DNA from 2 places in the Peribacillus sp. GL_122 genome. Region 1 is predicted to be linked to the other one. Evidence: a T-box and tRNA genes for the amino acid it is inferred to sense, from the RefSeq annotation. Region 1 holds a T-box; the other holds one or more tRNA genes.
What was found. A T-box is a leader RNA that pairs with one kind of tRNA and senses whether it is charged. The one in region 1 lies ahead of tyrS (tyrosine--tRNA ligase), so its partner is inferred to be a tRNA-Tyr.

Region 1 (14,617 bases):
TTCAAGAACATTGCCAATGTGGAAAAAGGTGATCGTGTTTTCATCTTCATGCCTCGCTCCCCGGAGCTTTATTTTGCATTGTTGGGCGCGATTAAAACGGGAGCGGTCGTAGGGCCGTTGTTCGAAGCCTTCATGGAAGGCGCAATAAGGGATCGTCTTGAAGATAGTGAGGCAAGTGTGATCGTGACGACACCTGAACTTTTGCCGCGCGTCCCAGTGGATGAGCTACCCCATTTAAAGCATATTTTCTTGGTGGGGGAAAATATAAAAGAAGAAGGAAAGTACCATCACTTCAATAAAAAATTAAAAGAAGCCGATAAAAATTTCGAAATTGAATGGGTGGATCGGAATGACGGTCTGATTCTTCACTATACCTCCGGTTCCACAGGCAAACCAAAAGGAGTGCTTCACGTTCATAATGCGATGATCCAGCATTATCAAACAGCAAGATGGGTCCTTGATTTGCAGGATGAGGACGTGTATTGGTGCACAGCGGACCCTGGATGGGTGACAGGGACGTCTTACGGGATCTTTGGACCTTGGCTGACAGGCACCTCGAATGTCATTGTAGGCGGGCGGTTCAAGCCTGAATCTTGGTACAAGACCTTGGAAGACTTTGGTGTCACGGTATGGTATAGTGCCCCGACGGCCTTCAGGATGCTGATGGGCGCAGGTGACGAAATCGTTAAGCGGTTCGATTTAAGCACTCTCCGCCATATTTTAAGTGTCGGTGAACCGTTGAATCCGGAAGTGGTGCGCTGGGGAATGAAGGTATTCAATCACCGTATCCATGATACATGGTGGATGACGGAGACCGGGGCACAGGTCATCTGCAATTATCCTTGCCTGGAAATCAAACCGGGTTCGATGGGTAAACCGATTCCTGGTGTGAAGGCGGCGATAGTGGATGATCAAGGCAACGAGCTTCCGCCGCATAGAATGGGGAACCTTGCCATCAAGAAAGGCTGGCCTTCGATGATGAAGACCGTCTGGAAGAATGAAGCGAAATATGAATCTTACTTTATGCCAGGTGATTGGTATGTGTCCGGGGATTCCGCATATATGGATGAAGATGGTTATTTCTGGTTCCAAGGCCGTGTGGATGATGTCATCATGACGGCAGGGGAGAGAGTCGGACCTTTCGAAGTGGAAAGCAAGTTGGTCGAGCATCCAGCCGTAGCTGAAGCGGGTGTCATCGGTAAGCCGGATCCGGTTCGGGGGGAAATTATCAAAGCGTTTATCGCCCTTCGTGACGGATACGATGCAAACGATGAGTTGATTGAGGAAATTCGTACATTTGTAAAGCATGGTCTAGCAGCACATGCGGCACCTCGTGAAATTGAATTCAGGGATAAACTTCCTAAAACAAGAAGCGGTAAAATCATGCGCCGTGTCCTGAAAGCTTGGGAACTTGATTTGCCAACTGGTGATTTATCATCGATGGAGGATTGAGAAACTGAGTCTACCTGATTATTGAAAAGGAAAAGGCATCCATTGTCACTTTCATGGATGCCTTTTTGGGAGATTATAAGGAAACAGGCTGTCGGGCTAACCCGACAGCCTGTTTTAGTTCAAGAAAGAGTGTCATTCTTCCTCTTCTTCAGCTTTATCCGTGTCTTGCTCTTTATCATTGACAGTGTCTTTATCATTGACAGTGTCTTGAACTTTGTCGGTCTCTTGATTTTCTTTATCAGTATTTTCTTTGTTTTGATCTTTGTCTAGGGCTGGCTCTTTATCTTTAATTGTTTCATTTTCTGGTTCTTTTTCTTTATCTTTATCTGAACCGTTCTCTTCTTTTGAGTCTGGTTGTTTATCTTCGTTAGCTACTTTATCTTTTCCGCGATCATCTTTATTTTTTGCGGAATCTTCTTTTGAACCTGTCTTTTTAGCGCCGCTTTCAACACGTTGGGAAGGGGCTGATTCTTTACCGACTATGTCTACGGCCGTTACGTAATAGGAACCGCCTGAGCCGACTTTGTAAATAAGATTCCCACCAGCATTGATGCTCGCCACTTTTTTGCCGTCCTTATAGACACGATAACCGACGACATCTCCTTCATGATGCAGGCCCCATGTAATCTTATCGTTACTGATCGTTATGGATAGGGGATCTGGTGCTTTGCCATTATCATTCAATTTCGCTTTCGCCCCGACGACATTTCCTGATTTTTCGCCTCCAGGAATCACGGATCCCGGGTCAACGACATATTTCAGTCCGATATCTGCAAAGGAATCGGGATTCAACATGAACCCGCCGCTTGTGAATTCGCCAGGCGTTTGCGGAAGGGCTGCGTAGCGTTTGCTGCCGACTGATACATATTGTCCATCTATGAAACTATCATCCGCCCTGGATGGAGCATATTTGGCGATGAATAAATCTGATTTTACAAGACCTGCCTTTTGGCATGCACTTGAAGGCAGCAGTCCTGAAACGCCACAGAAGGAACGGTTGACAATTCCGCCCGGCATTTCAAATCGCTTATCAGGGTCGATGAGTTTAGGATCGACTTTGTATGCGGCATTGATCAGATCTGCCCAATAATACATATTACGTTTATTATATTCCAGACCATTGTAGGTCCCTTGCAAGGATTTAGGTGTGTCATATCCGAGCCATGTACCGAATGATACATTTGGATTGCTTGCGACGAACCAAGCGTCCCAATAGTTTTGGGAAGTTCCGGTCTTACCTGCCCAATCACTTGAGAAAGCAAGTCGGTTTCTGACCGAAGCGGCCGTCCCGCTGTTTACGACATCACGCATCATATCAAGCGTCAAGTAAGCGGCTTGCGGAGAAAATACTTCCACTGGTTTCGCTTTATGTTCATAGATGACCTCGCCATCTTTCGATACGATTTTATCGATCATATAAGCATCGACGAATTCCCCCGAATTGGCAAATGTGCCAAATGCATTGACGTTCTCTTCAACGGTTACACCTCTGTCCATGGCACCCAATGACATGGCAAGATTTGAGTAATCCCCATTCGTTACAGTTGTAAAGCCCATTTTTTCCAAATAGGCAGCAGGCCTTTGGTTGATTATTTTCATGTAAAAGAGCGCTGCAGGGATATTATAGGAATTCTTAAGTGCCTCACGGGCTGTCGTTACCCCCGTATAGCTTCCGCCGCCATAGTTTCCTGGACGCCACGCTTTGCTGCCTGCTGGAATGGAAATGGGTACGTTGGCTGATACGCTTCCAGGTGAGATTTTTCCTAACTCAATACCTGGGCCATATACGAGCAGCGGCTTCATCGTTGATCCGTTCGATCGCAGTGATGCAGTTGCATGATTCGTCTGTTCCCGCTTGAAATCACGGCCGCCTACGAAACTGATGATTTTTCCTGTTTTATTTTCGATAAGAATGGCCCCGGCTTCAACGGGCTCACTCACCGTTTTCATTTCTTTCGTATCAGGATCGACAACTTGTGCCGTTTTATCGTATCCGTAATTCGGATAGTTTTTCGTTACTTCCTGCATCTTGTCATAAATCTTTTTATCGATTGTCGTGTAGATCTGATAGCCGTTTTGACGCAGCTTACGATCGGCAAGTGCTAGATATTGATCTTTTAAGTCATCATTCTTTAAATCTTTCTCTTCATATCCATCATCTTTTGCAAGACTGACAGATAGGATTTCGATGGAGCGTTTTTCGATTTCATAGGTGAGCCATGGATATTTCTCGGATGGCATCTCCGTTTTACCGATAAAGTCTTTTGTTATGTCGTATGCGACTGCTTTATCATATTCTTCTTTTGTTATGTATCCGTTACTATACATCCGCTTTAAAACGGTTTTCATCCGGTTGATGCCGGGCTCTTGATTTTCTTTCAGTTTTCCTTTCTGGGTATATGGTGTATAACCGAAAGGGCTTTGCGGCAATCCAGCGATAAAGGCTGATTGGGGCAGTGTCAGATCTTTGGCCTCCACGCCAAAAATACCTTCAGCGGCGGACTCGACACCAGCGATGTTACGGCCTGAAGAGTTTCGTCCCAAAGTGGAGACGTTTAAGTAGGTTTCCAAAATCTCTTCTTTTTCAAAGAACTTTTCGACCCGGAGCGCAAGAAGGATTTCTTTTGCTTTCCGTTCAAATGATACTTCGTTGGTGAGGACCTGGTTTTTAATGAGCTGCTGTGTTAATGTACTTCCTCCCGATTGGACGCTTGCATTCGAAAATTCCTGGTAAACGGCACGCAGGATGGCTTTCGGGACAACTCCGTCATGCTCATAAAAATACTCATCTTCTGTAGCGATGACTGCATTTTTTAGATGCTCGGAAACTTTATCGATGGACACTTCTTCACGCTCAAGGTCACTCTTAAGCTTGCCCAAGTATACGTTATCAGCAAAGTATACTTCAGAGGTCTCTTCATAATTGTAAATGTCTTTTTTTAAATCTTCTTTTGAGCGTACCGGCTCATCATTGACGAGGGCAGCGAAATAGCCGGCCCCGACGCCGCCGGCGAATGAGAATCCTAGAATCCCGACAATTATGAGGATCAGCGTTAAATTCCAAATGACTTGGTATGTAACCCGCGCGTTTTTGTGTGTTTTTTCATTTTGAAAAAAACGGGTCAGCTGCTTCCAGATTGTTAGAAATCTATCTTTTTGATTATTATTCATCGTATCATACCCCCTGAAATCACATATATTATAGCATATAACAGGTAGGGGAAAGGGCATCTTTCTTATTTTTCTAGAATCTGTAAGGGTGATGTTGACAATGATTCTTATGTATGATAAAAGTTTATTAACAATAATAAAATGATTGAATGATCGCGATGATAGGACCCAGTAGTCAGACTATCCCTGTTTCAGAGAGCCGGTGGTTAGTGGAAATCGGTACAAATGGTATGATGAATTACTTCCTTGAGCATTTGCTGTGAAATGATTAGTAGCAGGAAACGGTTGACGGCCGTTATTCGTCTTGAGCGGAGGGCATATTATGTCCTCAAGTTGGGTGGTACCGCGAATTCATTCGTCCCTTCATATTTTATGAAGGGGCGTTTTTGTGTGCTTTTTGCGGGTTTTTTCTAAGATGGAGGAGGAATATTTAATGGAATTGCTTAAAGACCTCGAGTGGAGAGGGATTATTTATCAACAAACGGATGAAGAGGGTTTTAAGGCCCTTTTAGAAAAAGAGAAAATTTCTTTATACTGTGGTGTCGATCCAACTGCGGATAGTATGCACATCGGACATCTATTGCCATTCTTGACATTGCGCCGTTTCCAGCAGCACGGACATCGTCCACTTGTGCTAGTAGGCGGTGCGACTGGACTTATTGGTGATCCAAGCGGTAAAAAAGAGGAACGCCAGCTGCAAACTCTGGAAAAAGTGCTTTATAATGCAGACTGCATAAAAGGGCAGCTATCCCACATCTTTGAATTCGACGGTGAAAATGGTGCGGTCATGGTCAATAACTATGACTGGATAGGTAAAATCGATATGGTTACATTCTTGCGGGATTACGGGAAATACATCGGCATAAACTACATGCTGGCAAAAGATACGGTTGCTTCCCGCTTGGATACGGGAATTTCCTTTACTGAATTTGCGTACACGATCTTACAAGGAATTGATTTCGGTCATTTATACAGCAATTACGACTGTAAATTGCAAATTGGCGGCAGTGATCAATGGGGCAACATTACGACCGGTCTTGAAATGATCAGGAAATCCAATGATGAGAATGCTAAAGCATTCGGTATGACGATCCCGCTCGTAACGAAAGCGGATGGAACGAAATTCGGTAAGACGGAAGGCGGAGCGATTTGGCTTGACCCGGAAAAGACGACTCCGTATGAATTTTACCAATTCTGGATCAATACAGCCGATGCTGATGTCGTGAAATACCTGAAATTCTTCACATTCCTATCTCGTGATGCGATTGAAGAGTTAGAGCAATCCGTACAGTCCGAACCGCATTTGCGTAAAGCACAAAAAGCTTTAGGGGAAGAAATGACCCGTTTGATTCATGGTCAGGAAGCTCTTGACCAAGCAATCAAAATCTCTGCCGCCCTATTCAGCGGTGAGGTGAAGAATTTAAGTGCAGCGGAAATCAAATTGGGCTTTAAAGATGTCCCTAGCTTCGAACGTGAGAGCAAAGAAGATATCGGTTTGGTCGATTTAATCGTTGAAGCGAAAATTTCGCCATCAAAGCGTCAAGCCCGTGAAGATATTCAGAATGGGGCAATCTCCATTAATGGGGAGAAAGTGACTGATCTGCAATATGTAGTGACGGAAGCTGCCAAGATTGAAGGGGAGTTCATCCTCGTTCGTCGCGGCAAGAAGAAATACACATTAGTGAAATGATTGTTCAAAGCCCGGCTGAATCCCAGCCGGGCTTTGTCATGCAAGGGTGCTTAGGTGCAAAAAAAACCCCATCCAAGGATGAGGTTTTTTGAAGTTATTAACGAGAGTAGAACTCAACGATAAGAGCTTCGTTAATTTCAGCAGGCAATTCAGAACGTTCTGGTAAACGAGTGAAAGTACCTTCTAATTTCTCAGCATCGAAAGTAAGGAAATCAGGAACGAAGTTAGTTGCTTCAACTGATTCTTTGATGATTGAGAAGTTGCGTGATTTTTCACGAACTGAGATTGTTTGTCCAAGAGACACTTTGTAAGATGGAATGTCTACGCGGCTTCCGTCTACAGTGATGTGACCGTGGTTAACAAGTTGACGTGCTTGACGACGTGTACGAGCTAAACCAAGACGGTAAACTAGGTTGTCAAGACGTGATTCAAGAAGAATCATGAAGTTTTCACCATGAACACCTTTAAGTTTGCCAGCGCGGTCGAACATTGAACGGAATTGACGTTCAGTGATTCCGTACATGTGACGAAGTTTTTGTTTCTCTTGCAGTTGCATTCCGTATTCAGAAATTTTTCTGCGTTGGTTAGGACCATGTTGTCCTGGAGCATAAGGGCGTTTTTCTAATTCTTTACCAGTACCTGTTAGGGAAATTCCTAAACGACGGGATAGTTTCCAGCTTGGGCCAGTATAACGAGCCATAGGATGACTCCTCCTTTAAATGTTTTTATTTTGGTAAAATAAAAACCGTGTGAATGTACGATCATGACCATTTTGTTTTCATGTACCTTCGCCCTAGCAGCAGAGAGTTACGAGATACACCTCTGAATTGAGGAACAAAATGAGAACATAAAGGCTGTCACATAGGCTGCAATATTTTACACAAGGAGTATTGTATAATATTCTGCTCAATGAGTCAAGGACAGTTATGATTTATTAAGGAATAGATAAAGAGTATCACAGCAGGAAAATACAAAATATTAAAAAAATGCAATTTATAGAGTGTTTTTTTTCATTGTAAGCATTATGAAATAATGAATCCAAAAATTATGGATGGTTTGAGACATTTCATGGGTGCCTATGCCATGGGATGGCTCAATCCTGTTTCTTCGCTAAAAATGTCAAAAGGGCCGATGAGGGGTTTTATATTGCGAAAAGTTCAGGAAAGGACCGGGTACATGTACAACGGGTCCTGTAATGGAAAAGGGAGCAGGCAAGGTTTGCCGCTCCCTTTTCCATTATAGATGATTGGAAAGGGAGCAGGCAAGGTTTGCCGCTCCCTTTTCCATTATAGATGATTGGAAAGGATTTCAGCGAACTTCTCCAGTCCTTGCTGATCCATTTCGTCAAAACGGTCCGTTATCGGGCTGTCGATATCGAGGACACCGAGCAATTTGCCATCCTTCATGAGCGGTATGACAATTTCAGATCTTGATGCCGCATCGCAGGCGATATGTCCAGGGAATTGGTGGACATCCTCTACGCGCAGGGTTTTTTCAGTTGCCGCTGAAGTCCCGCATACGCCCTTGCCCATTGGGATGCGGACACAGGCTGGAAGACCTTGAAAGGGTCCTAGAATTAATTGGCCTTCTTCATATAAATAAAAGCCTACCCAGTTAATCTCATCGAGAAAAAGATTAAGTAAAGCTGCCGCATTGCTTAAATTGGCTATTTGGTTCGTTTCATCTTCGATTAATGCAAGTAGTTGTTTTTGGACCAGTTCATAGTTTTTTTCTTTTTTTCCTTGATACATTTCGACATTAAACAAAAGCGTTCACCTGTCTTCCGCATATTTTTACAGCACTATCTAATCATGATGCTTTATTGTTGGGAAATTGTCGAGAACTTACTAAAGGATTCAGGCTCTTCCGTGAAGAAGTAGTCCACAAGACTTGTCTCAAAGAAAGCGAGGGATTGCCTGAATGAATCGCCAGACGCCAACGAAACAAGCCATTGTGGAAGCCGCATTGCATTTATTTCATTTAAAAGGCTATCATGCTACATCCATACGGGATATTGCGAATAAAGCGAAAGTGAACGCTGCAAATATTGCCTACTATTTCAAGAATAAACAGGGGTTGCTGGAATTCTGTTTCATTTCCTATTTAGAAGAGTATATCCTGGTCCTTGATAAGAACATGACATTGCTCGAACTTAAAGGCCCGCAGCATTGCTTGATGAATCTTGTAAAGGATATTCTTGCTTTCCAGAGGGAAAACTTCCTTGCTGCACGGTTCATATATGGGGAATCTTCACTCGATTCCAATTTAAACCGCGAAATTCATTCGACTTATTTTACTAAGGAAAAGTCTTATTTTCAATATATTTTGGAACAGGGAATCAAGAGCAGGAGTTTCCAGCAGGTCTCCGTTCCCATGTATATGCTGCAGTTGAAGGGATTATTGACGGCCCCTGTCCTGCATACCCATTATGCGATGGATGTGCTTCATGTCTTCCCGCAGGAAGCCTATTACACGAATATTTATGCCAATGAAGTCGGACGTTTTCTGCAAGATACCCTTTTCATTGCCGAAGACTTACAGCCACTGTTAGCCGGCCGGCCTGAAGTGTATACATGAGTTACCCTTTAAAACCTGCAATCAGTGCCTGATGGCCCTGACCCAAATCTTTAGCCTGATGGGCATCGGAACCGTAAATAAGCGGAATTCCGAGATCTATTGCACGTTTTGCAAATCGTTCAGGAGGATAGGGCTCACCGCATAGCGGCTTTACAAGCCCGGCTCCGTTATAATCTAGTTCATATCTTTGATCCTTGATCATGTCGAGAACCTTGTAAACCCGCTCGTCAAAACTTGATGCCGGCGGATATCGATGCTGGAATTTATGGACAAGCGTAATGTGCCCGATCCGTTTTGGTTTATATATGCCTAAATCAGCTTCTATTGATTTTTCCAGTGTATCGTAATATTTGGTATAAACCGAATCCACTGAACCTAGTTCATTGGCAATCTCACCAAACCCATTATCGCTGAAATCAATGCAATGCCAACTGTTTTGATGCTTGATGAAGTGGACGGAAAGTATACTATCATCAAGGAATTCTCCGATTTCGTCGAGGAATGCTTTTGTTTCATTTTCATACCCCTCTATAAAGTCAACCTCGAGGCCTGTTTTGATCAGGATTTTGTCTTTATAGCGTTCTTTCAGTACGCGGAGCTCTTGAAAGTAATCCAGGAGCAGGGCAGCGTCCATGCCGCTGTCTTTTTCAGGCGTAGGATCTTGAAAATTTCGTGGCAATGGAGCATGTTCCGTAAATGAGATTTCCTTTAATCCTAGCTCGATTCCCCGCGTAATATATTCATCGAATTTATCCGTAGAGCCGTGTGGGCAAAACGGAGTGTGCACATGACCGTCAACTTTCATGGTTCTTCCCTCCCAAAAAACAGGTATTTGTAGCAATTTTCTACAAAAAAATCATTTTTCTCGTCAAAAATTATTGCTAACATGGTATCATAAAAGCATTAAATTTAACATTTTTAAAATTGATATAAACGAGCAAGACTGTAAGGACTAGAACAGGGGGCTTACCATGGATTACATAATTGGCGTAATTGTATTAATTTTGATTTTCATCATTTGGGGTTATTTTTTCAAAAAGAGATATTTTAAAGAAATCGATCGACTGGAATCCTGGAAAATAAGCATCATGCACCGCCCCGTGCTGGAAGAGCTTTCTAAAGTCAAACAATTGAATATGACAGGTGAAACAGAGGAAATGTTCGAAAACTGGCGCATTGAATGGGACGCCATCATTACGGATCATATGCCCGAAGTCGAAGAGCTTTTATTCGATGCCGAGGAATTCGTCGATAAATACCGTTTCAGCCGATCAAAAGAGGTACAGCACAAAATTACAGTCAAGCTGAATGAAATCGAAGAAATGATCAAAAAGATCTTATACGAACTGAATGAACTCGTAGGCAGTGAGGAAAAGAATCGATTGGAAATTGAGGATATCAAAGAATCCTACCGTCAATTGAAGAAATCCCTGCTTGCTCACAGGCATAATTATGGGAAAGCGGCTGATAAGCTGGAAAATTCCTTGGATGAAGTAGTGCAAATCCTCCAGAAGTATGAAGAAGAGACGGTGAACGGCAATTATTTGAATGCGAGGGAGCTTGTTCTATCCATTAAGGGAAAATTGGCGCTTCTGTCAGTTAAAATGGAAATGCTCCCAAAATTATTGGTAGATAGCCAATCAGAGCTGCATTCCCAGCTTCATGAATTGAAGGATGGTTATGAGGAGATGTCAGGGCAAGGTTATCTGTTGAGCCATATCCAATTCGAGCAGGAAATATCACGGCTTGAGGAAGAACTGGAACTATATAAAACACAATTGGAGAATGCCGAAACGGAAGCCGTGGAAAAGGGCATTAAGGAAATGCGCGAAAGCATTGAAGTGCTGTATGACCTTTTGGAAAAAGAAGTACTTTCAAAACAGTATATCTTGAAAAATGATGAAGTTCTCAGAAAAACGTTAAGTGACCTTGAATATGAAAACGATAAACTTAAAGTTGAAACCATACATGTTCAACACACATATCATTTGACGGAAAATGAGCTCGATGCACAACGGAAAATGGAAAAGCAGATTGCCCAGATTTCGAAACGCCATCAATTGCTCGTCTTGAAAATGGAGGATAATGTGATGGCAAGCTCCCTTATCAGTGAAGAGATGCAGGGGCTGGCGGCACAGTTGAAGGAATTACAGGAAAATCAGAAAGACTTTACCCTTAAATTACAGGCTTTACGAAAAGATGAAATGGATGCCAGGGATGCATTGGCCGAATTGAAACGCAAAATGGTCGATACTGGACGTTTAATTACAAAAAGCAATATTCCAGGTCTCCCAGAAGAGTATAAAGTGGTGCTTCAGGACGCCAAAGAAAGCATGGATGACGTTCAGGGGAAACTTGAAGAAAAGCCGCTTGACATGGCCTCTGTTTATATTTATTTGGAAAAGGCGGTTCAACAGGTGAATAGGGTCCACGAAAAAGCCAATGAATTGATCGAACATATGTATTTGGCCGAAAAGGTGATCCAATTCGGAAATCGCTATCGAAGCAGTCACGATATGGTTGCCGAGAGCCTTAGGGAGGCGGAGGCCAAATTCCGAAGCTACGAATATCAAGCCGCATTGGAAACGGCAGCCACGGCCATAGAAAAGGTCGACCCAGGCAGTTTACAAAAAATCGGGGCGAACATAGAAGAAGTCCTTTCCTAAAAAACCCGCCATGGCGGGTTTTTTTCTTTTACAGGACCCTGAATCGACTAGGTGGGAAGTTAAATCATTCTGCAGGAATAAAAAGAAGCAGGTCTCCTATCATTCAGTGGACCAGTGTTTTACATTCTCTTTCAAATTCAATTATGTTAATATTAGAAGTTGCAACAGCAACATTGAAACTTATATTTAGTAGAGTGACCATCATAGATACAAAAACATGGAAGGTGAACCCATGATTTATTTTGATAATAGTGCAACAACAAAACCATATCCCGAAGTAATCGAATCATTCATGAAGGTTGCTTCGGACTATTTCGGAAACCCCTCTTCGCTTCATGGACTTGGGGTGCAATCCGAAAAACTGCTTTCCGCTGCAAGAAAGCAAATCGCTGATTTATTAAAGGTGAAGAGTTCGGAAATATATTTCACTTCCGGGGGGACGGAAGGAAATAATCTTGCCATCAAAGGGGCCGCCCACTCTCAGGGAAATCGCGGCAAACACATAATCACGACAGCGATTGAACATCCTTCTGTAGAAGATGCATGCCAATCATTGACGAAAATGGGCTTTGAGATCACATATCTTCCCGTTAACGAATTTGGGCAAATTGATGTAATGGATCTTAAGGAAGCATTGAGGGAAGATACCATTTTGGTTTCCGTCATGCATGTTAATAATGAAGTTGGCTCGATACAGCCGATTGCTGAAATTGGCAAATTGTTAAAACAATACCCAAACGTGCTCTTTCATGTCGATAATGTACAGGGAACAGGCAAAGTTTCGTTATCATTGCGTGAAGCCAATGTGGATTTATGTACAATTTCCGGCCACAAGGTTCACGGCTTGAAGGGGACGGGCATCCTTTATGTTCGTGAAGGCGTTCGGGTCGATCCGCTTTTCCATGGTGGCAATCAAGAAACGAAAATCAGGAGCGGCACCGAAAATGTTGCGGGAATCGTCGCCCTATCGAAGGCTTTGCGTATTAGTATGAACAATCAATTGCTGTATCATGATAAGCTGCAGCAAATCAAAACTTATTTATATAAAGGCTTGAAGGAAATGGACGGGGTAATGGTTAACAGTCCTGAAAAGGGTGCACCCCATATTATGAATTTTTCCGTTCCGGGGCTTAAATCCGAGGTATTGCTGCATGCACTTGAATCGGAAGGAATTTATGTTTCGACGACCAGTGCCTGTTCTTCGAAAAAAAGAACGGTAAGCAAAACGGTGGATGCGATGTTCCATAATTCAGCCCGTTCCGAAAGCGTCATCCGAATCAGTACTACCTATAGCAATGAAATGGAAGAAGCAAAGCATGTTCTGGCGGCGATACAGAAAATAGTCGCTAATTTAGAAAAAATAATGAGGGTTGCAAAATGAAATTTGATCATATAATTATCCGCTATGGAGAAATCTCCACGAAAAAAAGAAACCGTAAAGGCTTTGTAGACAAAATGAAGGCACATATCCGCTGGAGTTTAAAAGATATAGAAGGTGTAGTGCTTACTGCCAACCGGGAGCGGATGTACGTTCTCCTGAACGGTGCGGACCATAAGCCTGTCATTGAGCGGTTGAAAGGCATTTTTGGAATTCAGTCATTAAGCCCTGCAATAAAAATAGAGCGTGATCTTGAAGTGATGAAAACGGCAGCATTGTATTATCTTAATCATACTCTTGAAGAGGTGAACACGTTCAAAATCACGACAAAACGCGCGGATAAGGATTTTCCATATAATACCGATGAAATTAACAGGGCAATTGGCGGGCATTTACTTCGAAATACAGAAGATTTAAAAGTGGATGTAAAGAACCCTGATTTGAACCTGCTAGTGGAAGTGAGACGCGAAGCCGTGTATTTGACAGGTGAAATCATCCAGGGGGCAGGCGGTCTTCCATTCGGTTCAAGCGGGAAGGCGATGCTGATGCTTTCAGGCGGGATTGATAGCCCTGTTGCGGGATTCCTTTCGATGAAACGGGGATTGGACGTGGAAGCAATCCATTTTTACAGCCCGCCGTTCACAAGCGAACGTTCACGTCAAAAGGTCATTGATTTGGCAGGCAAGCTTGCAGAAATAAGTGGAAGCATGAAAGTGCATATCGTTCCATTTACGGAAATCCAATTATTGATTCAAAAACAAATCCCGGAAAACTACTCAATGACTACAACAAGGCGTTTAATGATGCGGGTCGCCGATCGAATCCGTGAAAAGGAAGAAGCCATGGCACTGATTACCGGTGAAAGCCTTGGACAGGTTGCGAGCCAGACGATGAGCAGCATGTTTGCCATCAATGAGGTGACGAATACACCGATCCTGCGTCCGCTGATTACCATGGATAAGACAGAAATCATCAAAATTGCAAGAGAGCTTGATACTTTTGAAATATCCAATCTGCCGTACGAGGATTGCTGTACGGTCTTTACGCCGGCAAGCCCAAAAACGAAACCGAAACGTGAAAAAGTCAATTACTATGAAAGCTTCGTCGACTTTGAATCCTTGATTGAAAAAGCGGTCTCCGAAACAGAAATATTAACGGTTAAACCTGGTCAGACTTTCGATAAGGAAGAAGCGATGGAAGACTTATTTTAATATCCTGTAATTACCAATGAAATTGAACGAATGAAGCCATGTGTTTTAACACACTCTATAATCACAAGGAGGTGAAAAACACATGGCAAACAACAACAGCTCAAACGAATTATTGGTACCTGGAGTGGAACAAGCTCTACAACAAATGAAATATGAAATCGCTACAGAATTCGGCGTACAACTTGGTGCCGACACAACATCTCGCGCTAACGGTTCAGTTGGTGGAGAAATCACAAAACGCCTTGTTCAAATGGCTGAACAACAATTAGGCGGAGGATTCAACAGATAATTTAATAAACATGGCTACAGAGAGCGGGTTCTAACACCCGCTCTCTTTATTTTTGTTGACAAAATTCGTGACGGCCGATTAAAGTGCGGACCATTATTTTAAACAAGACCTAGTAATACCTCATGATTTTTTACTTTTTTATATAAAATGAAAACTCACTGGATTGAAGAAATTTGCGACACT
Region 2 (14,617 bases), 2.3 Mb from region 1:
TGATGCGTTATACATGCCGCAGGTAACCATGAATGTCTTGCAAATACGGGCAATGTCCCCGGGGATGATTTGCTTTCCCGTCAACAAATCTTTCCCATTCATGGCCAGCACACAGCCTATCCTCGCCAAATCCTGGCTGTCCATTTCAATGGCACACTGCTTCGAGTACAATTCGATTAAGTCCTCCACATCCTCATTTATTACATTATGCTGCTTTAAAAAATAGCTTAACGACCTATTTAAGTCTGCTGTATTGTATTCTGACCGAGCAACATCTTCATTAAAACCAATAGTGGGATTTTGTGTCATTTCCCGGATAAAATCTAAAATACGCTTGAATCGTTCATTCACACTGTCACCTGCAATCATGTGGGTCACAGTCAATGCTCCTGCATTGATCATCGGGTTTAACGGCTTGGATGGCTTGTTTGTCTCTAACTTGGCAATCGAATTAAAAGGGTCACCAGTAGGTTCTTTACCTACATAGGAAAAGACATATTCCTCCCCTTTTTCCATTAATACAAGAGCAAGTGTCAAAACTTTCGATATGCTTTGCAGGGTCATTTTCCCACTTACATCCCCCGCACAATATCCTGTTCCGTCAGGATAGTAAATAGCAACTGATAAATTCCTAGGATTTACCTTTTCAAGAGCAGGTATATAGTCTGCCACCGTTCCCATATTTGTATATTCTTTTGCCTGATCGACCAGTTGCTGTAACTCGTCATTGGACCTGCATTGACATCCCATATTGTTCACAATTTGCCGCCCCTTAGAAAATTTGTTATTTGAAGTGTCTTAAATAGTGGTTTTATTATTTATTACCATATTTCATCGATATTATTTAAAAAATACGAAGCGGATAATAAAATAGAAGGAAGGTTAAAGGCGCTACTTTCTTCGTTTTATAGAAATCTTCAAATGCTGCTTCATCTATTATTTACTGATTTTAATTCTCCTTTGTAAGGACTTATCATACTTCCCTCCTGTCTTATCTAAAGGCACAGGCTCTGAATTATTTTCGTCGTGTTAAAGACAAAGAAAACAACTACATATGCGACAACGGTAAAGCAGTAAGACAGCTAAGCTAACGCCTTGTAAAAAATCAGGAGCAACTTCACTGTTCTTTAAAGAAGATTTAATTGAAAAAAGAAGGAATTATACGCCCTCAGAGGGAAATATAGACCATATGAATATTATTAAACTTTCATATGTATTTCACAATTGATGGAAAGTAGGAAAAGCCATGGGAAAATCGAAAAGTTTACAAGAAATCTATAACGCCAACCGTCCAGAAAATAATGAACTTTTCCGAGCGATACAACAGCATCTACAAATGAAGCATCCAGACAAACGAATGACAGCTACTAGAACATTGCAAATAATTGTGGCTGATTGTGTTTCATCTGGAGAGATGCGTAATGTGGAAGCCCGCCTACTTTACAGTTAATAAGGATCTGTTGTTTCATTAGACCTTTGAAATATTCAAACACATAAAGGATCTCATCAATGAAAGAATTTATAAAAAATCCAAAAAAATCCGGCCTAATCGTGCCACTTGTGACACTGGCTTTTTTTTGCAGCTATTTACTGGATGCTCAACCAGATACAACTTAAATAAATAAGACAACTCGATTATGAGCTGTCTTTTTTTAAGCAGGTAAAATCGGCCCATTTGTTGAATAAAGTAAATGGAATTAATATGTATCTCCTCTATCCATCTTGTTATGATCGATTCCGAGACCTAGCAATCGAGCTTGAATCAACATGTCCCATGTAATTTGGTTCGTTTCGTAAACTCAGCAACATTCATTCTTTCGCGTACTTCGTGCGCTTCGGGCAATCACTTTTGCCTTTGGAAAAGTCGCCTGTTATATACATATCTACTTTCACCTGGTGAGTTAAAATGCACAAAAGATAAAGATTGACAACACTTTTATCGTGACTCATACTAGAAGTGACTTAATGACAGAATATTAAGAATAGTGGAGGGGTAATTATGAATAAGATTTTCGTTCCTAACGCAATCGCCACTTTAACAAGTCTTTTCTATAGTTCGACTACAATGAATGAGTATCTAGCAATGAGAACCGCTCAATTCTACATTGAAGACCTGAAGTTATTGCAAGACGTGGAAGCTGTTGCCTTGGCAATTGAAAATCAAAATGCTTTCGCTTTAATGTCTAAATTTAAATTATTTGATTATAAGGCTGCTGAAGAAATTGAAATCGCACTATCCTCTTCTGGCTATACGGAAGCAGAGCTAAGTGCTATGAATATTGAAATCTAAAATCATTGACCAATCTGTTAATGGAACGAATGGTAGAGTTAATACTCTTTGATCCATTCGTTTTATTATTAATCGTAAGATCAAACGTACTCTATACTATTCTGATAAAATAATTATTTAATGGATAATATAAAGCGTGAATGACGTCACACTATTCGGTTGTATTCGTAAGATTCATATTCAACGTGTTCACCGCTTGAACGTTTGTAAGTTATTGTTTTCCTATGTAGCTTAGAATGGACGGATATTGAAAATGATAGAATATCCCCCTCCCGAACACTAGTATTTAGAAATACAATAATAAGAATAAACAATAATAAGACGCCGCCCGCGTGGGAAGCGTCTTTTTCTTTTGTTTGTTCTGCATTATTAAAAATATCAAATAAGTATAAGGGAAGCCCATATACCTCTTGGGTTTCTCCTATTATTATAAAAAAATCAACATTAACATTTAACACAGCCATAAAAAACTCCCTTCCAAGTCGACTATTATGAACATCATGCCTTGTCCACTTTTTTTACAGTCTACCTGAAAAGGGTAACATCAAGTCGAAGTCAGACATTACCTAGGTCGGAAAAATATAACAGCATTTTCAGCCTGAGCGTTTACAAACCCATTCCTAACCATACATAATACAACATCACTTATAGGAGCACCTACCCGTAGGAACTTTCTACACGGGGATGCGCTTCCGATTATTTCAATTTTAGCAATATTCTCAAAGTTTTCTTCATCTCTTACTATAATGACTACATCTGGACGCTTATTACTCATACAACCACCTCCTTTTGATGTCATAAATTAAATTATTCAGATGTACATGAAGTTGTCGCGGCTTTTTATTAATAAATTTCTAGGAAATAATTATCATTTTAAAGCAATGGGAGAGTCGCTAGATTCTTATCGAATAAACTTCACCGCGAGGTTGCCACGGAGATCAATCGGCAGCTTTGTTCCGCTAACAGGTAACGTTAGTTCAAACAACCGCCCTTTCAGTGGGCGTTTTTTCTAGGGCGAAAATCAAAACATTCTGATTTAACATAGCCTAAATAAAAACGCACGACTAAAAATCCGTGAAGACACGAAAAAACGGCTTTCCAATTAAGGAAAACCGCTTTATATCGTCGTTCTAAGATACCGGTGGCCGGGGTCGAACCGGCACTCCAATAGAAGAAAGGCGACCAATTTGCGGTCTTCTTCTACTTACACGGACGTATCGCCAATGCGCCTGTTCATATAGTCAACAGTAGTCTCAGGATACTCTGTATTGGTTTCCAATAAAAAATTTTATATCCATATGGTTACTTAATAGTTTAAGATTATTTGTTAATATTTTATGTTATTATCATAATGGTTAGCTTATCCATAAAAGGATGTAACTGAAATGAGTGATAATCGAACTATGACTCGGAGGAACTTATAATGAATAAATTTAGATGGTCAATGGTTGGACTTATAGTAGCTGCAGCAGCTATTTCAGTAATAATAACAATCAATCAGAACGCTAAAAATTATGAAGCAAAGCAAGAAGATACGGCTCCTGTTTTGGAGACAACGGAAGTGGAATACGAGACAACTGAAGAAGAAGATACGGAAGTAGAAACAATAAAAAATGAAAAAATTCTATATGAACTAGGTCTTGGCCCATCTTCAAAAAGAGAAGACGTTATGAAAACAATGCACAGTATGACTCATCAAAAAGTAGTTTCTGAAGAAAAATGGTACAACCTTGAAATGAATTCTGAAAACATCAATGCAGTCTATGAATTCATTAATGATAGCGAAGTTATTGACTATAAAAGTGAATTGCTAAGAATCGTAGGAAACTGGAAAGAAGGAAACTTCGACAATATAGTGGAAGATCACAATTACCTTTGGGGAGAACAAAATGGAAATGTCGGTAAAGCTACTGGAACTCTTACTCCTGAAGAAGAAGCCCAATTTATTAAAGCAAACTTTGAATAGTCATTACAAATCGAGCCCCTATTGTTTATATTAATATAAACAATAGGGGCTATTTCCGCTGACCCCCGAAGTGAAAATTTGATTCGCGGATTTATAATTCAGCAGATTCAGAGATATTCGCCCCCTGCCTTGGGGTAAATCGGTCATACCCCGGCTGCCACTCCCGATACACACGCATATGTCTTCGTTGGCACACGAATTGCTTTATTATTTTATTCATTTCGTTGTATGAAGCACGCAATTCTAGTTAACATAATAGACATTCGAGGCAGTCGATATGCAACACAAACCGCGTCATAACAACGTTTGTGCACAACGGATTATTATCGAATATACACTTATGTAAACATCGTTGATTTAACGCGATTTATACTACGCTAATAAGGGCGATGTACCCCGCTATACTGCATAATGCTGTCGGCCATTCCGTGTATAGGACACTGCATAAACGGTAAGCTGAGCCCCGGAGTTTCAGACGCCTATACCCACGAGGAGCACCGTGCAGGTGAAACGCCCCTCAGCCCTGGTATACGCCCTGTATTCGGAATACTTCGGAATGATCCCGTATCTTATCCTTTTAATACTCTCGGTAACAATTATTGACCGCCTTTGCTATGTCTAATTTAATCGTGTAATGCGTCGAAATGACGAAAGCTCATTCCGGTAGTATTTTATCGTATGTTCACGGATATTCCTTATTTCCCCATCCTTCAAAAACAACGCCAGTGCGTCGTCGAAGTCAAGGAAATCTGACCGCATGCTCCCACGCAGCTTCGAAATATCTTCCGTTGCTAAATCGTTATTACTCTTTTCCTTGCCAATTTTCGCCACTCCAGTACGGTTAATTACCCGATACAGCGCGTACGATTCGCCGCGTACGACTTTTACCTACAAAATCGTGCGCATACAACGAAAAAACGGCGACCTACCATTGCGGGTAGATTGCCGTCAAATCGACGTTTATATTAACGTATGTGATACCGGTGGCCGGGGTCGAACCGGCACTCCAGAGGAACACGATTTTGAGTCGTGCGCGTCTGCCAATTCCGCCACACCGGCATGTATGTTGGAGGCGGCAACCGGAATCGAACCGGTGGTAAAGGTTTTGCAGACCTCTGCCTTACCGCTTGGCTATGCCGCCAACGTTTTTGGAGCGAAAGACGGGATTCGAACCCGCGACCCCAACCTTGGCAAGGTTGTATTCTACCACTGAACTACTTTCGCATATGGCTGGGCTAGAAGGGATCGAACCTTCGCATGACGGAATCAAAATCCGTTGCCTTACCGCTTGGCTATAGCCCATTAACGTTGTATTCATTATATCACATTTATTGAAAAATGGGGCGACTGATGGGAATCGAACCCACGAATGCCTGAACCACAATCAGGTGCGTTAACCACTTCGCCACAACCGCCATTATAAGATTGAAATTGGCAGGGGTAGTAGGACTCGAACCCACACTGGAGGTTTTGGAGACCTCTGTTCTACCTTTAAACTATACCCCTATAAGATGGTGGAGGGGGGCAGATTCGAACTGCCGAACCCTAAGGAGCGGATTTACAGTCCGCCGCGTTTAGCCACTTCGCTACCCCTCCGCATATGGATGAAACATGGTGCCGGCAAGAGGACTTGAACCCCCAACCTACTGATTACAAGTCAGTTGCTCTACCAGTTGAGCTACACCGGCACTACAATGGTGGCTCAGGACGGAATCGAACCGCCGACACAAGGATTTTCAGTCCTTTGCTCTACCGACTGAGCTACTGAGCCAAACAATGAAAATGGCGGTCCCGACGGGAATCGAACCCGCGATCTCCTGCGTGACAGGCAGGCATGTTAACCGCTACACCACGGGACCATAGATTGCGGGGACAGGATTTGAACCTGCGACCTTCGGGTTATGAGCCCGACGAGCTACCGGACTGCTCCACCCCGCGACGTTAATAATGTTGCTATTAGGAATCAAGTTTTCGTGTTTAGCGTTTCAATAGGATGGATAATCAAACCCATTATGTAGAAACAACTTGTTCTTATTGAAAAATGGTGGAGGATGACGGGATCGAACCGCCGACCCTCTGCTTGTAAGGCAGATGCTCTCCCAGCTGAGCTAATCCTCCAATATGTTGTCTTAATGGTGACCCGTACGGGATTCGAACCCGTGTTACCGCCGTGAAAGGGCGGTGTCTTAACCGCTTGACCAACGGGCCAGGTATAAAATGGCGGAGAGCAAGGGATTTGAACCCTTGAGACAGGGTTACCCGTCTACACGATTTCCAATCGTGCTCCTTCGGCCACTCGGACAGCTCTCCAATAATGGCTCCGCAGGTAGGACTCGAACCTACGACCGTTCGGTTAACAGCCGAATGCTCTACCACTGAGCTACTGCGGAACAATATAAGCTTGGCGACGTCCTACTCTCACAGGGGGAAACCCCCAACTACCATCGGCGCTGAAGAGCTTAACTGCCGTGTTCGGAATGGGAACGGGTGTGACCTCTTCGCTATCGTCACCAAACATTGTTAGCATTTTCAAGACATATATTAGTATAACATCTTTTTGAGAAAATGCAAGAAGAAATTTTCATTCCTTCAAAACTAGATAATAAGAAGGTATTTCATTTTTTTAAAGCGTTGGTTAAGTCCTCGATCTATTAGTATCAGTCAGCTCCACATGTCGCCACGCTTCCACCTCTGACCTATCAACCTGATCATCTTTCAGGGATCTTACTAGCTTGCGCCATGGGAAATCTCATCTTGAGGGGGGCTTCATGCTTAGATGCTTTCAGCACTTATCCCGTCCGCACGTAGCTACCCAGCTATGCCTTTGGCAAGACAACTGGTACACCAGCGGTGCGTCCATCCCGGTCCTCTCGTACTAAGGACAGCTCCTCTCAAATTTCCTGCGCCCGCGACGGATAGGGACCGAACTGTCTCACGACGTTCTGAACCCAGCTCGCGTACCGCTTTAATGGGCGAACAGCCCAACCCTTGGGACCGACTACAGCCCCAGGATGCGATGAGCCGACATCGAGGTGCCAAACCTCCCCGTCGATGTGGACTCTTGGGGGAGATAAGCCTGTTATCCCCGGGGTAGCTTTTATCCGTTGAGCGATGGCCCTTCCATGCGGAACCACCGGATCACTAAGCCCGACTTTCGTCCCTGCTCGACTTGTAGGTCTCGCAGTCAAGCTCCCTTGTGCCTTTACACTCTACGAATGATTTCCAACCATTCTGAGGGAACCTTTGGGCGCCTCCGTTACTCTTTAGGAGGCGACCGCCCCAGTCAAACTGCCCACCTGACACTGTCTCCCACCCCGATAAGGGGCGCGGGTTAGAATTTCAATACAGCCAGGGTAGTATCCCACCAACGCCTCCACCGAAGCTAGCGCTCCGGCTTCTCAGGCTCCTACCTATCCTGTACAAGCTGTACCAAAATTCAATATCAGGCTGCAGTAAAGCTCCACGGGGTCTTTCCGTCCTGTCGCGGGTAACCTGCATCTTCACAGGTACTATAATTTCACCGAGTCTCTCGTTGAGACAGTGCCCAGATCGTTACACCTTTCGTGCGGGTCGGAACTTACCCGACAAGGAATTTCGCTACCTTAGGACCGTTATAGTTACGGCCGCCGTTTACTGGGGCTTCGGTTCAAAGCTTCGCTTGCGCTAACCTCTCCCCTTAACCTTCCAGCACCGGGCAGGTGTCAGCCCCTATACTTCGCCTTGCGGCTTCGCAGAGACCTGTGTTTTTGCTAAACAGTCGCCTGGGCCTATTCACTGCGGCTTTTCTGGGCTATTCACCCTAAAAAGCACCCCTTCTCCCGAAGTTACGGGGTCATTTTGCCGAGTTCCTTAACGAGAGTTCTCTCGCACACCTTAGGATTCTCTCCTCGCCTACCTGTGTCGGTTTGCGGTACGGGCACCTTACATCTCACTAGAGGCTTTTCTTGGCAGCGTGGAATCAGGAACTTCGGTACTATATTTCCCTCGCCATCACAGCTCCGCCTTAATGGAAACGGGATTTGCCTCGTTTCCGGCCTAACTGCTTGGACGCGCATATCCAACAGCGCGCTTACCCTATCCTTCTGCGTCCCCCCATCGTTCAAACGATGTATAGGTGGTACAGGAATATCAACCTGTTGTCCATCGCCTACGCCTTTCGGCCTCGGCTTAGGTCCCGACTAACCCTGAGCGGACGAGCCTTCCTCAGGAAACCTTAGGCATTCGGTGGAAGGGATTCTCACCCTTCTTTCGCTACTCATACCGGCATTCTCACTTCTAAGCGCTCCACCAGTCCTTCCGGTCTGACTTCAACGCCCTTAGAACGCTCTCCTACCATCGACACCTAATGGTGTCAATCCACAGCTTCGGTGATACGTTTAGCCCCGGTACATTTTCGGCGCGGAGTCACTCGACCAGTGAGCTATTACGCACTCTTTAAATGGTGGCTGCTTCTAAGCCAACATCCTGGTTGTCTAAGCAACTCCACATCCTTTTCCACTTAACGTATACTTTGGGACCTTAGCTGGTGGTCTGGGCTGTTTCCCTTTCGACTACGGATCTTATCACTCGCAGTCTGACTCCCAAGAATAAGTATTTGGCATTCGGAGTTTGACTGAATTCGGTAACCCGTTGGGGGCCCCTAGTCCAATCAGTGCTCTACCTCCAATACTCTCATCTTGAGGCTAGCCCTAAAGCTATTTCGGAGAGAACCAGCTATCTCCAGGTTCGATTGGAATTTCTCCGCTACCCACACCTCATCCCCGCACTTTTCAACGTGCGTGGGTTCGGGCCTCCATTCAGTGTTACCTGAACTTCACCCTGGACATGGGTAGATCACCTGGTTTCGGGTCTACGACCTCATACTCATTCGCCCTATTCAGACTCGCTTTCGCTGCGGCTCCGTCTCATCAACTTAACCTCGCATGAAATCGTAACTCGCCGGTTCATTCTACAAAAGGCACGCCATTACCCATTAACGGGCTTTGACTACTTGTAGGCACACGGTTTCAGGATCTATTTCACTCCCCTTCCGGGGTGCTTTTCACCTTTCCCTCACGGTACTGGTTCACTATCGGTCACTAGGGAGTATTTAGCCTTGGGAGATGGTCCTCCCTGCTTCCGACGGGATTTCTCGTGTCCCGCCGTACTCAGGATCCACTCAGGAGGGAACGAAGTTTCAACTACAGGGTTTTTACCTTCTTCGACGGACCTTTCCAGGTCGCTTCATTTACCCCGTTCCTTTGTAACTCCATGTTGAGTGTCCTACAACCCCAAGAGGCAAGCCTCTTGGTTTGGGCTAATTCCGTTTCGCTCGCCGCTACTCAGGAAATCGCGTTTGCTTTCTCTTCCTCCGGGTACTTAGATGTTTCAGTTCCCCGGGTCTGCCTTCAGTACCCTATGTATTCAGGTAAAGATACTGTTCCATTACGAACAGTGGGTTTCCCCATTCGGAAATCTCCGGATCAAAGCTTACTTACAGCTCCCCGAAGCATATCGGTGTTAGTCCCGTCCTTCATCGGCTCCTAGTGCCAAGGCATCCACCGTGCGCCCTTTCTAACTTAACCGTTAAAAAAGTCTTACAGATGCTTTGAAAAAAAATTAATTGCCTTCTATCTATTATCTAGTTTTCAAGGAACAAAGCAGAAAGAATGTCATCACATCGTGATGTTTGTCTTTCCTATTTGAATGAATTACTCATTCAAAACTGAACAAAACAAAAGCGCTCTCGTAATTATCCTTAGAAAGGAGGTGATCCAGCCGCACCTTCCGATACGGCTACCTTGTTACGACTTCACCCCAATCATCTGTCCCACCTTAGGCGGCTGGCTCCATGAAGGTTACCTCACCGACTTCGGGTGTTACAAACTCTCGTGGTGTGACGGGCGGTGTGTACAAGGCCCGGGAACGTATTCACCGCGGCATGCTGATCCGCGATTACTAGCGATTCCGGCTTCATGCAGGCGAGTTGCAGCCTGCAATCCGAACTGAGAATGGCTTTATGGGATTCGCTTACCTTCGCAGGTTTGCAGCCCTTTGTACCATCCATTGTAGCACGTGTGTAGCCCAGGTCATAAGGGGCATGATGATTTGACGTCATCCCCACCTTCCTCCGGTTTGTCACCGGCAGTCACCTTAGAGTGCCCAACTGAATGCTGGCAACTAAGATCAAGGGTTGCGCTCGTTGCGGGACTTAACCCAACATCTCACGACACGAGCTGACGACAACCATGCACCACCTGTCACTCTGTCCCCCGAAGGGGAAAGCCCTATCTCTAGGGTTGTCAGAGGATGTCAAGACCTGGTAAGGTTCTTCGCGTTGCTTCGAATTAAACCACATGCTCCACCGCTTGTGCGGGCCCCCGTCAATTCCTTTGAGTTTCAGCCTTGCGGCCGTACTCCCCAGGCGGAGTGCTTAATGCGTTAGCTGCAGCACTAAAGGGCGGAAACCCTCTAACACTTAGCACTCATCGTTTACGGCGTGGACTACCAGGGTATCTAATCCTGTTTGCTCCCCACGCTTTCGCGCCTCAGTGTCAGTTACAGACCAGAAAGTCGCCTTCGCCACTGGTGTTCCTCCAAATCTCTACGCATTTCACCGCTACACTTGGAATTCCACTTTCCTCTTCTGCACTCAAGTTCCCCAGTTTCCAATGACCCTCCACGGTTGAGCCGTGGGCTTTCACATCAGACTTAAGGAACCACCTGCGCGCGCTTTACGCCCAATAATTCCGGACAACGCTTGCCACCTACGTATTACCGCGGCTGCTGGCACGTAGTTAGCCGTGGCTTTCTGGTTAGGTACCGTCAAGGTACCAGCAGTTACTCTGGTACTTGTTCTTCCCTAACAACAGAACTTTACGACCCGAAGGCCTTCTTCGTTCACGCGGCGTTGCTCCGTCAGACTTTCGTCCATTGCGGAAGATTCCCTACTGCTGCCTCCCGTAGGAGTCTGGGCCGTGTCTCAGTCCCAGTGTGGCCGATCACCCTCTCAGGTCGGCTACGCATCGTCGCCTTGGTGAGCCATTACCTCACCAACTAGCTAATGCGCCGCGGGCCCATCTATAAGTGACAGCGTAAACCGTCTTTCCATCTTCTCTCATGCGAGAAAAGAACGTATCCGGTATTAGCTCCGGTTTCCCGAAGTTATCCCAGTCTTATAGGCAGGTTGCCCACGTGTTACTCACCCGTCCGCCGCTAATCTTAGGGAGCAAGCTCCCATCGATTCGCTCGACTTGCATGTATTAGGCACGCCGCCAGCGTTCGTCCTGAGCCAGGATCAAACTCTCCGAAGAAATGTTTGACTTGCTCATTTGCTTTTTTGATAGTGTGTGCTCACTTAAAATTTAACGTTGGCGCTTTGTTTTGTTCAGTTTTCAAAGAGCAATCTCGCTGTCGTTTACTTCGCAAGCGACTTTTACATCTTATCATGTTTTCAACTTCGTTGTCAACATGTTTTTTTAATTTTTTTAAGTTGTTTTCGTTTTGATGAAGCTGCGAAAGCTGATGTCCCGCAGCGACATGTATTAATATAACACCTATATTATTAATGGTCAACAATAAAATTGCATTTTTTTAAAAGTTTTTTGATACCCGATAAAACCGATGATATACCTCGTGTCCTTTTGTCTCCGCTTTGATAACATCGATTACCTTCTTCTCTATCAAATATTCCAATAAAACACCTAAGTCTACTGAATAAAACTTTACTTCCGGATGCTCCATTAGCTCCGCAATCGTCCACGGTTCTTCTTTCGTCCCCATTATTTCAACCAAATGCTGTGAACCCGCATTCGTCCTAGAATAAATAAGAAACTCACTCGCAAGGAATAGAAGCTCCAATCTTTTTTCGAGAGTTTCCTCACTGCTGATCAATTCTTTATACAACTTGAAGATTTCAGGTTCCATATGCTTCACTTGGTTCCAGACAGTAACCTCCGGATAAAAGCCTTGTTCAATTATTTCCAAACGGGCCAAGTGATGCAGGGAATGAACGATATGGTTGTACGCCTCAAGATGATGGCCTTTTTCAAAGAAGCTTTTCCCATCCATGTACCTGCGAATTAACTTTGCGAATTCCATCCCCATCTTTAACTTCCTTCCATAGAAGGGGAACTCACGGATTTCGGTTTTCAAACGGGCCAAATATTCATTCCGGTCAAAAAGGACCTTCCCGTTATATATCCAGTCAACCACTTTGCGGTTCGTGCCTAATAGGAGCCATTCTTTTAACTGGTCTTCCTTTACGATATGCAAGGCTGCCTTTTTATCCTGGTAAGTGTAATGTTTTAAAAACACGGCCTCTTCGGCTTCGTCTGCAATTACAAAAAGGATGTAGTCAAATGTATCGGTGATCGGGCTATTATCATCTCTTTTTTCTATTAACAAGATTCCAAGTGTAGATTTTAAACTTGCTCGCTCTTGATAAATCGGGCGAAGGATATCTTCCATCATAAATTCCTCCAAAACCTTTTTTTTTAGATTTTCGACAAAACTCTTCAAATTCCTGCTTATTTCCCTTACCCCAAACTATTTCAATTCAAAAGTAATATGTATCCTTTATTTCTTTTTTGTTCCATCCATGGTTTATGTTATAGTTAAATTTATATTTTAGGAGGGACAATCCATGGCTAAATATTCTAGCAAAATCAATAAAATCCGTACTTTTGCTTTGAGTTTGATTTTCATTGGCTTTATCGTAATGTACCTTGGGCTTTTCTTCAAAACGAATCCTGTTGTCATGACGATTTTCATGGGGCTCGGCCTTTTATTCATCATCGCAAGCACAGGGGTTTATTTTTGGATTGGAATGCTTTCTACAAAATCGATCCAGGTTGTCTGCCCTAACTGCAGCAAACCTACAAAAATACTAGGGCGTGTAGATATTTGCATGCATTGTGAAGAACCATTGACACTTGACAAAAAGTTGGAAGGCGAAGAATTCAACGAAAAATATAACCGGAAAAGCCTGCATGACTAGAGGAATTCCGCTAGCTGAATTCCCTTTCAAGAAGTCATTAACAATTGTATCATTTTTTGATAACATAAAAAAAGTTCCAACCAAGTGGAGGAACTTTTTTTAATGCGATTCTTTTTTCGCACAATCCGTACAGTCGCCGTAGATTTCCATCCGATGATGACTAACATTGAAACCGGTGACTTGTGCAGCGAAATGCTCGACTTCATCCAATGCAGGATAATCGAAATCCACAATTTTCCCGCAAGTTTGGCAAATTACATGATAATGATTCGTCGTCACAAAATCAAACCTCGCAGAAGAATCACCATACGTAAGTTCTTTTACCAAACCTACCTCACGGAACACACGCAGGTTGTTATAAACCGTTGCCACACTCATATTCGGAAACTTGCCTTCCAGCGCTTTATATATATCATCAGCGGTAGGGTGGGACATGGAGCTTATCAAATACTCAAGTATCGCATGGCGTTGAGGAGTTATTCTTACACCGGTATCTTTTAAGGAATCCAACGCTTCTTTTAACTGAACTTCAGACACCGCCATCCACCTCTTTTTCTCATTAAGTATGAATTCTTAAATTGTAATATTTATAAATAGTGTACCTTTTATGCGTTGAATTTGTCAATAATTCAATGGCTTAACCATTCTTTTTTAGTTTATTCATGAACACATTGAGTCTTTACCATTTTTTCATTGAGTTTAGTATCCCCTAGTTAAGTCGATTACGTTGGTAAAGTCTTTTCCAGCTTTCAGGTATTCACGCATGTTTTTTTCGAAAATGGCAAAGGTTCTTGGTAAATATTCTCCGCTTTTACTTGATAGATGCGGTGTGACTGTGACATTCTCCATCCTCCAAAACGGATGCCCTTTTCCCAAAGGTTCCGGATCAAATACATCCAAGATCGCATGAGACAATTCCCCGGCATCCAGGGCTTCGATCAACACTTCATCGTTAATCAGGTCGCCGCGGCCAATATTCACGAATACTGCAGATTCTTTCATTGCTTTAAAGTGCTCTTTTTCCAAAAGGCCCTTCGTTTCATCAGTACTTGGCAGGACGGATACGATATAATCGGCTCCCGGTATGGCTTCCAATAAATTATCGAGAGTATAAAGGTGATCGATGGATTCCACTGGCTTCCCGCTCCGGTTCACTCCCACCGTCGTCATCCCAAAGGCTCTCCCAAGACGAGCCACCTCTCCTCCAATTGCACCGACACCAATAACGAGCATAGTCTTGCCATTCAATTCTCCTACTTCAATCTTTCTATCCCACAATTCTTCCTTTTCATTCTTCATAAGCAGTTTCAATTTCTTTTCATATTGCAAAAGCATCCCTATCGTATACTCGGCCATCGGGATTTTATGAATGCCTCTTGCGTTG

Region 2: it encodes a tRNA-Tyr, which carries the amino acid that the T-box ahead of tyrS (tyrosine--tRNA ligase) is inferred to sense. The anticodon was not compared.

Annotation. Positions count from the first base shown of each region.
Region 1 is NZ_CM174415.1:4,266,001-4,280,617, reverse strand. It holds gene acsA (acetate--CoA ligase) at 1-1,452, shown strand, start outside; gene AC3ISB_RS20665 (transglycosylase domain-containing protein) at 1,585-4,623, opposite strand; T-box leader at 4,773-4,989, shown strand; gene tyrS (tyrosine--tRNA ligase) at 5,057-6,313, shown strand; gene rpsD (30S ribosomal protein S4) at 6,411-7,013, opposite strand; gene AC3ISB_RS20650 (GAF domain-containing protein) at 7,600-8,079, opposite strand; gene refZ (forespore capture DNA-binding protein RefZ) at 8,234-8,890, shown strand; gene hisJ (histidinol-phosphatase HisJ) at 8,892-9,695, opposite strand; gene ezrA (septation ring formation regulator EzrA) at 9,862-11,556, shown strand; gene AC3ISB_RS20630 (cysteine desulfurase family protein) at 11,789-12,937, shown strand; gene thiI (tRNA uracil 4-sulfurtransferase ThiI) at 12,934-14,145, shown strand; gene AC3ISB_RS20620 (alpha/beta-type small acid-soluble spore protein) at 14,228-14,434, shown strand.
Region 2 is NZ_CM174415.1:779,601-794,217, reverse strand. It holds gene glsA (glutaminase A) at 1-750, opposite strand, end outside; gene AC3ISB_RS03840 (hypothetical protein) at 1,247-1,450, shown strand; gene AC3ISB_RS03835 (hypothetical protein) at 2,000-2,290, shown strand; gene AC3ISB_RS03830 (hypothetical protein) at 2,437-2,754, opposite strand; gene AC3ISB_RS03825 (hypothetical protein) at 2,853-3,065, opposite strand; gene AC3ISB_RS03820 (DUF6241 domain-containing protein) at 3,714-4,256, shown strand; tRNA gene AC3ISB_RS03815 (tRNA-Leu) at 5,235-5,315, opposite strand; tRNA gene AC3ISB_RS03810 (tRNA-Cys) at 5,324-5,397, opposite strand; tRNA gene AC3ISB_RS03805 (tRNA-Gly) at 5,406-5,480, opposite strand; tRNA gene AC3ISB_RS03800 (tRNA-Gln) at 5,484-5,558, opposite strand; tRNA gene AC3ISB_RS03795 (tRNA-His) at 5,596-5,671, opposite strand; tRNA gene AC3ISB_RS03790 (tRNA-Trp) at 5,689-5,762, opposite strand; tRNA gene AC3ISB_RS03785 (tRNA-Tyr) at 5,769-5,852, opposite strand; tRNA gene AC3ISB_RS03780 (tRNA-Thr) at 5,869-5,944, opposite strand; tRNA gene AC3ISB_RS03775 (tRNA-Phe) at 5,952-6,027, opposite strand; tRNA gene AC3ISB_RS03770 (tRNA-Asp) at 6,040-6,115, opposite strand; tRNA gene AC3ISB_RS03765 (tRNA-Met) at 6,121-6,194, opposite strand; tRNA gene AC3ISB_RS03760 (tRNA-Val) at 6,299-6,374, opposite strand; tRNA gene AC3ISB_RS03755 (tRNA-Glu) at 6,390-6,464, opposite strand; tRNA gene AC3ISB_RS03750 (tRNA-Ser) at 6,475-6,566, opposite strand; tRNA gene AC3ISB_RS03745 (tRNA-Asn) at 6,572-6,646, opposite strand; rRNA gene rrf (5S ribosomal RNA) at 6,656-6,771, opposite strand; rRNA gene AC3ISB_RS03735 (23S ribosomal RNA) at 6,888-9,820, opposite strand; rRNA gene AC3ISB_RS03730 (16S ribosomal RNA) at 9,998-11,548, opposite strand; gene AC3ISB_RS03725 (nucleotidyltransferase-like protein) at 11,829-12,704, opposite strand; gene AC3ISB_RS03720 (YgzB family protein) at 12,880-13,233, shown strand; gene perR (peroxide-responsive transcriptional repressor PerR) at 13,333-13,776, opposite strand; gene AC3ISB_RS03710 (D-2-hydroxyacid dehydrogenase) at 13,933-14,617, opposite strand, start outside.